DNA from 2 places in the Exiguobacterium oxidotolerans JCM 12280 genome. Region 2 is predicted to be linked to the other one. Evidence: riboswitches for the same ligand, from Rfam matches in the RefSeq annotation. Region 2 holds a riboswitch; the other holds the start of a gene.
The links. Region 2 has a riboswitch for thiamine pyrophosphate ahead of P403_RS0114580 (thiamine phosphate synthase). Riboswitches for the same ligand answer to the same signal wherever they lie in the genome.

Region 1: linked by a shared signal. The riboswitch ahead of P403_RS0100620 (ECF transporter S component) and the one ahead of P403_RS0114580 (thiamine phosphate synthase) in region 2 are both predicted to bind thiamine pyrophosphate.

Annotation. Positions count from the first base shown of each region.
Region 1 covers NZ_JNIS01000001.1:97,268-101,218, reverse strand. Annotated here, with positions in the region: gene P403_RS0100630 (DEAD/DEAH box helicase) at 1-705, shown strand, start outside; gene P403_RS0100625 (50S ribosomal protein L25/general stress protein Ctc) at 1,044-1,682, shown strand; TPP riboswitch at 1,773-1,871, shown strand; gene P403_RS0100620 (ECF transporter S component) at 1,971-2,549, shown strand; gene P403_RS0100615 (ABC transporter ATP-binding protein) at 2,546-3,951, shown strand, end outside.
Region 2 covers NZ_JNIS01000001.1:2,857,254-2,861,204, forward strand. Annotated here, with positions in the region: gene P403_RS0114565 (MFS transporter) at 1-143, opposite strand, end outside; gene P403_RS0114570 (OsmC family protein) at 349-774, shown strand; gene nagZ (beta-N-acetylhexosaminidase) at 771-2,003, shown strand; TPP riboswitch at 2,070-2,172, shown strand; gene P403_RS0114580 (thiamine phosphate synthase) at 2,262-2,852, shown strand; gene P403_RS0114585 (NAD(P)/FAD-dependent oxidoreductase) at 2,849-3,853, shown strand; gene thiS (sulfur carrier protein ThiS) at 3,837-3,951, shown strand, end outside.

The DNA of each region.
Region 1 (3,951 bases), 2.8 Mb from region 2:
CAAGTCGTTCACCACTATACGGAACTGACGGCAGGGCAGAAAAAATTGTATGCCGCCCACTTGGCGAAGTTACAACTGGAAACGTTACAGCATCTCGATCAGTCGAAACCGGAAGAACGGATAAAATTACTGGCCGGGTTGACCCGCCTCCGTCAAATTTGTTGCGATCCCCGTCTGTTCGTCGAGGACTATCGCGGACGGTCGGCGAAACAGGACCGGTTGCTCGCCTTGATTCAAGAAAAACGGGCAGCGGGCAAACGGATTTTGATTTTTTCACAGTTTACGAAAATGCTCGATTTGATTCGGGACGACCTGCATGAGATGCACCTTCCCCACTTCGAACTGCGCGGGGATACACCGATTGCCGAGCGTCTCGAACGCTGCGACCGTTTTAATGCCGGAGAAGTTGATCTATTCTTGATTTCACTGAAGGCGGGTGGCACCGGATTGAACTTGGCGACGGCGGATACCGTCATCTTATATGATAGTTGGTGGAACCCGGCTGTCGAACAGCAAGCGGCTGACCGGGCACACCGAATGGGACAAAAACAGACGGTCGAAGTCATCAAGTTAATCACGAAAGGTACGATCGAAGAAAAAATCATCGAGCTGCAAGAGCGGAAAGCGACACTCGTGACGGACATACTCAAACAACCAGATTCGCTCGCACTGTCAGTCGATGAGATGGTGCAACTGCTTGAATAAGCAAAAACGCACCGATTTTTTAACATGTTGGAAACCGTTGCTGCTCTAAGGGAAACGGACTTCCAACAGCCCTTTTGTTGCCGAGGAATGTTTAGCTTTTAATGTTACGGGGGTATAACTATCATAGCACCGCATCAGCGAGTTGCTTTTACGACCACATGTTTCTCAATATCAGCGTAATGACCTGGGAGAGAAATGCTAACCACTCACTTCGATCTTCATTTTTATGAAATCAATTTGAAATAGCATTCGATGCACTGTTTTGGCCGGAACGATTCGTTCCACTCCTTTCTTCATTACCTTTTGAGGGCTATACCAAATTCAAGGGGGAAATGAACATGTCAGTAACATTAAAAGTAGAAGAACGCGAAGTACGCCCACGCTCACTTAGAAAGCAATTACGTCATGAAGGAAAAGCTCTTGGTGTCGTGTATGGTTACAAAGTGGAAAGTACACCGATTGCCTTTGACGAAAAAGCATTGATCAAAGTCGTTCGTGAACATGGTGAGAATGCACTTGTTGCACTTCAAATCGGTGGTAAAAAAGTCAACACACTGATCAACAAACTCGATATGGATATCTTCACACCAACAATCAAGCACGTTGAATTCATCGCTGTTAAAATGGATGAAGAAACAGAAGTCGAAACAGATATCGTCCTCGTCGGCGAAGCGGCTGGTGCAAAACTTGGTGGATATCTTTCACAAACACTCTTTAAAGTGACAGTTGCAGCTACACCAGATAAATTACCGGAACGCGTCGAAGTCGATGTGACAAACCTTAACCTCGGTGATTCTCTATCGGTTTCGGATTTACCGGAAGAAAAAGAATACCGTATCGTTACGGAAGGTGACATTCAAGTCGTTGCCGTCGTCGAATCGACACTTGAAGCGGATCTCGAAGAAACTGATGCTGAAGAACCAGCTGAAGCGACAGAAGAAGTTTCTACTGAAGAACAAACGGAAGAAAAAGAATAATTTTTCTTACCCTCCCCTCGCGGAGGGTTTTTTATCTGTATTGACAACTGTCTGTAGAGTCGGTACAGTAAAAAGCGTACACACTATATGCACATCCACTAGGGGAGCCCATTGGCTGAGACGATTCACTTCGGACCCTTTGAACCTGATCTAGTTCATACTAGCGTAGGAAAGTGGAGCGGTAATTCGTTCAATTTTTCTGCATGTTTGCAGATTCAGCGACCGCTCTCTTTCATAGAGGGCGGTCTTTTTGTTTGTCTGGTGGTTGTGCCAAAGGGAGATAGGAACATGAACAGTTGGAAAATGAAAGAAATCATCGTCATGATGATGTTGTCGGTTGCTTGCGGGGTACTGTACTTAGGTTGGTCGACATTGTGGTTACCGGTTTCGGCGATTTTCGGACCGGTCGGTTCAAACTGGATGTTCGGGATTTGGGTCATCGCGAGTCCGCTCGTCGCCTACATCATTCAAAAACCGGGAGCAGCACTGATTGCAGAAGTCGTCGCCGCTGCCGTCGAATTATTCACGGGGAGTCATTTCGGATTATCCGCCCTATTGATCGGCTTTGCCCAAGGGATTGGGGCGGAAATCGCCTTCGCCCTCTTCGGGTACCGGAAGTTCAACACAATGACGTTGATTCTATCCGGCATGTTCGCAGCAATCGGTAGCATGGTCTATAGTCTCGTCGTCAACGGTTTCGCCTACTATACGACGACGACCCTTCTGTTGACGTTTTCCCTTCAACTCGTCAGCGGTGCATTGCTCGGTGGATTACTTGCGAAAGTCATCGTCGATGCGCTTGTCAAAACAGGGACGTTGAACGGTTATGCGATCGGGCGTAAACGACAGAAACCGGATGCGGCATGATTCATTGTAACGACTTGTCTGTCCGCTATCCGGGGCAACATGGCACCGTCCTGCACAACGTGACGGTGACGCTACACGAAGGGGAAACGACGTTGCTCGTCGGACCGAGCGGCAGTGGGAAAACGACGTTTTTACATGTTCTCGCCGGCTTACTACCTGACGCGATTGAAGCTGATGTCAGCGGTCACTGCAAGACGAACGGAACGGTCGGAATCCTTTTTCAAAATCCGGACGACCAGTTCTGCATGCAGACCGTCGGAGCGGAAGTTGCCTTTAGTCTTGAAAATCGTTCAGTCGACCGCAGTCAGATGGATGACCGGATTGACGCCGCACTGGCACGTGTCGGACTGGACGTGCCGCTGACGACACCGATTATGCAACTGTCAGGAGGGATGAAACAACGACTCGCCCTCGCCTGCGTCCTTGCGCTTGAGCCGGATATTCTATTACTTGATGAACCGACGGCGCAACTCGATCCGGCAGGACATCGGGTTTTGATGCAACTGATTGAGGAACTCCATCACGACCGGACGTTGACGCTCGTTCTGATTGAACATCAGCTTGACCGCTGTGTGACGTTCAGCGACCGGGTGCTCGTCTTCAATCACGGGGGAACGATTTTACACGATGGTCCGCCGCATGAAATCTTCGGTCAGCATCGCGCTGAACTCGAACGACACGGTATTGCGACACCGCTCCTCTACCCGTATCAACTGGAAACGTTACCCCCCGCTTCTTCCCAGGCGACGCGGTTACGAAAAGTGAATAACAACCGTCCTCCGGTCCGACAAGACAAGACGTTCGCGCTGACACGCACCGCGTTAGGACGCCGTAAGCAAGTGATTGTCGACGACCTGTCGCTTGCAACACACAGCGGAGAATGGATCATGGTCGTCGGATCGAATGGTGCCGGTAAAAGCACGTTGCTCGAAACACTGGCGAAATTGATTCCGGCGCAAGGCGGTACGGTCCGCTTGTTCGAAAAAGAACTGCGGACATGGAAAAATCGGAGCTATTACCAACACGTCGGATTCGTCTTTCAACAGCCAGAGCTCCAATTTCTCAAGCAGACGGTCGAAGACGAGTTCGTAATCAGCATGGAGGTGCCGACGCCGGAACGGATTGAAACGGCGTTGCAATCCTACCGGTTAACCCGTGTCGCCCGTCAGTCGCCGCTCGCCCTGAGCATGGGTCAAAAGCGACGGCTCAGCGTCGCGACGATGTTGTTAGAACCAAAAGACGTCCTGTTGCTCGATGAACCGACGTTCGGTCAAGATACCGAGACGACAGGTCAACTCATCGAGATGTTCGAGCAGGCGCGATTAAACGGGACGACGCTGATCATGGTGACGCACGACATGGAGCTCGTTCATCGGCACGCTGACCGGGTGCTCGTCCTTGG
Region 2 (3,951 bases):
GCGATCGTAATCCCGAGGGCCGAAGCGATTTCTGATAAAATCCCGACGATGACGAATTCGCTTGTGCCTAAGACGAACGTCAGCAGGGAGAGGGTGGCGATTAAAAGCCAGTCCGTTTTACGTAAACGGGTAGTAGATGACATATCAATTCCTCAATTCTAGCGCCAAGCGGCGCGAAACTATCGTTTTTCAGAATAGCATGATTCGTGTGTCAGGTGAACGGGAATCGGATGGAAACGGAAAAGAAGTACTATTTTGAATAGCATGTCAATTTTCTTCAGGCAAGACTACGCTATAATGAAGGAGAGCGAACCGGACCAAACTAAAAATCGAAAGGTAGTGAGAAAAATGCAAGCGACGATTACGTGGAATCACAAGATGGGCTTTAGTGGCATGACGGAGTCCGGACACCAACTGGCAATGGATGCAGCACCTGAAAATAACGGGGAGAACGGCGCACCACGACCAACCGAGTTGTTGTTGCACGCAGTCGCCGGCTGTACGGGGATGGACATCGTCTCCATTTTAGAAAAAATGCGTTTACCGTTAACCTCGTTTGAGATGGACATTGAGGGAGAACGGGCGACGGAACACCCGCGCCGCTTTACGACGATTTCGATTCATTATCGTCTCGAAGGCGACTTGCCGGACGATAAAGTCCGCCGTGCCGTCTCGTTATCAAAAGATAAATACTGTTCTGTCTCGAAATCGCTGAATGCTGAAATTGAAGTCTATTATTCAATCAATGGCGTCCGAAACGAGGAACCGCTTTGAAACCGATTTACCTGCTTTTAACGGCATGCTTTTTGACGGCATGTGCGAGTGAACCAGCAACAGAACCGAAGACGAAACCGGAACCGAAGACGAGTCAGCAACAGCCGGTCGCTGACGAACCGACGGCTGCTGAACAGGCGGAGCAAGATATCAAACGTCAGCTCGAAAAACTCTCGACTGCTGAGAAGGTCGATCAATTGTTATACATCGGGATCAGCGGGACGACGTTATCGGACGCGGACCGCCGTCTGTTAAACGATCACGCGATGGGCGGTGTCCTGTTACTCGGAGGCAATATCACGTCAGACGCCCAACTGAAAACCTTGACGGCAGCAATCAAGAACGCACAAGACGACGAAGCGCTCGCTTTCCTCGGCTTCGATGAAGAAGGAGGACGTGTCAGTCGTGTCCCGGATCAAACGTTTCATTTACCTCCGAGTCTGACGCTCGGTCAGAAAAACGATCCGGCATTGATGTTAGAAACCGGACAGGCGCTTGGTGCGATGTCACGGTTTTATGGATTTAATATGGATTTTGCCCCGGTTCTTGATGTCAACAGCAATCCGGCGAACCCGATCATCGGTGACCGGGCAGTCAGTGCTGAGCCGGATGACGTCGCGCGACTCGGTATTCCCTTAATGGAAGGAATCAAGTCGGAAGACGTCGTTCCGGTCGTCAAACATTTTCCCGGACACGGCGATACGACCGTCGACTCGCATGTCGGCTTACCGACCGTGACGAAGACGAAAGCGCAACTCGAGCAACTGGAACTCGTCCCGTTCAAAGCGGCCATCGATGCTGGAGCGGAGATGGTGATGGTCGCACATATTTTATTCCCGGCGCTCGATGCGAACAATCCGTCGTCGTTATCGGAGCCGGTCATGCAACAGCTATTGCGTGACGAGTTGAAGTTTGATGGCGTCATCGTGACGGACGACCTCGTAATGGGTGCAATCACGAAACAATATGGTCTCGCCCAAGCTGCGCGACTGGCGCTAGAACGTGGTGCCGACATGGCGATGTTCTCGCAAGCCGGTGCTTACGCGGATGTCCATGCGGCAATTATGCAGGGGATCAAAGACAAGTCGTTATCACGGGCTGACCTCGACGCGAAGGTGACACGTGTCTTACGTCTGAAACAAGCGTATGATTTAGCAGACACGAAGCTGATTCCAACGCGTGAACAATTGACGGAACAGGTCAAAACGATCAAGGATACGCTGAACTGACAAGTCAGACTAGAAATCAAGCGAGTGGTCATGGTAGACTACGAATGAACCAACCAACACTAAATAGTTCTACACTAGGGGAGTCTCGCAGCAGACTGAGACGGAAATATCCGGACCCTTTGAACCTGATCTAGTTCGTACTAGCGGAGGGAAGTGGCTTCTGATTATCATCCTGTCTCAGGTCTTACCTAGACATTCTTCGGACCACTCCATCATGTTCATGGGGTGGTCCTTTTTGTGTAGCAAGGAGGAGAAGGTATGCGTCCGAAGTTACATATTGTGACGACCGGGACAAAAGAGCTGACACATCTTCTAGAAGTCTTGCCGGCTGTTTCGCCGTACGCCGACAAGATTCATATCCGGGAACCGGGTTGGTCGGCGGACCGACTCGTCCAATTGATCGAGGCGCTAGTATGTGCCGGTGTTCCACGTGAAAAACTAATCGTCCATGACCGGCTCGATGTCGCCCTCGTGACGAAGGCAAGTGTCCAGTTGACGTCGCGTAGTATTCCCGTTGCCGTCGTGCGCCGTCAATTCGGCGAGCTACAGATCGGCCGATCAATCCACTCATTGACGGAAGCGCTTGAGACGGGCAGCGACTTCGTCATGTATGGTCATGTCTTTGCGACGGCGTCAAAACAGGACGTCGCCCCGCGCGGACTCGCGGCACTCGCGCAAATCGTCACGTTTTCAAAAGTCCCCGTCATCGCGATCGGTGGGATTCAGCCGGAGAATGTCGCGGGTGTCCTCGCGACCGGCGTTGCTGGCATCGCTGTGATGTCAGGGATTCTCGGTCAGGCAAATCCGGTCGAAACAGCCCGGTCGTATCGCGAGGTGCTTGATCAATGAAAGCAACAGAGACTTTAATCATCGGTGCAGGCGTAATCGGTTTGATGCTCGCCTACGAATTGCTCAAACGAGGACAGCCGGTACGCGTGCTTGAGCAAAGCCGGTGTGGCGAAGGAGCGACGCGGGCGGCAGCCGGCATGCTTGCGACGGATCATGAACTGATGCCTGCCTTACATCAACTGGCGGCAGCGAGTCGACAGCTTTATCCCGACCTCGTCCGTGAGCTGTTTAATGAGACCGGCATTGATAGTGGCTATAAAGAAAATCCCTTTCGGTTGATCCGGGGGCACGAGGAAATTCAATTTGCATCCGTCGGTCAAATTGATCCCGTCCAGTTGACGCGTTCGCTCCGTCAGGCAATTATCGGACGCGGCGGTGTGATTGAAGAACAGACGACGGTCACGGGACTGCTCCGGGCAGGGGCGACCGTCGTCGGCGTTGCGACGAGTAACGGTAAGCGCGAAGCGAGGAACGTCGTGGTCGCAAGCGGTCGGGGGGCGGAAGCGTTACTCGCGACGAGTGGTATCGAGATCGCGACGGTCCCGGTCAAAGGCGAATGCCTTGCCGTCCGGCTTCCGGGACATGTCTTGACCGAGACGTTGTTTAGCGACGACGTCTACCTCGTCCCGAAGTTTGACGGACGGATCATCATCGGGGCGACGGAACGGATCGGTGACGAGACGACATCGGTCAGCGTCAGCGGGATTGAACATCTCCTGCAGGCGGCGGCGCGACTATTCCCGGCAATCAGAGAAGCGGAAATCGTGGACATCTGGTCCGGGATTCGTCCACAAACAGCGGACGGATTGCCTTATCTCGGGCAGGTCCCGGGAGTCGGGCACCTATTCGTCGCGACCGGGCATCATCGGCACGGGATATTACTCGCCCCAATCACGGCGTCCATCCTGGCAGACGAGGTAACGGGCATCGCGACGAAATATGAGCTTCGTCCGTTTTCATTACATGAATCGAGGAGGAACACGAATGCAACTCACCATTAATGGTCAACCGTATACGCTTGACGGATCGATTTCGACAATCGACGGATTGATTCATCATCTCAATTTGACGGAAAAAATGGTCATCATCGAACAGAATC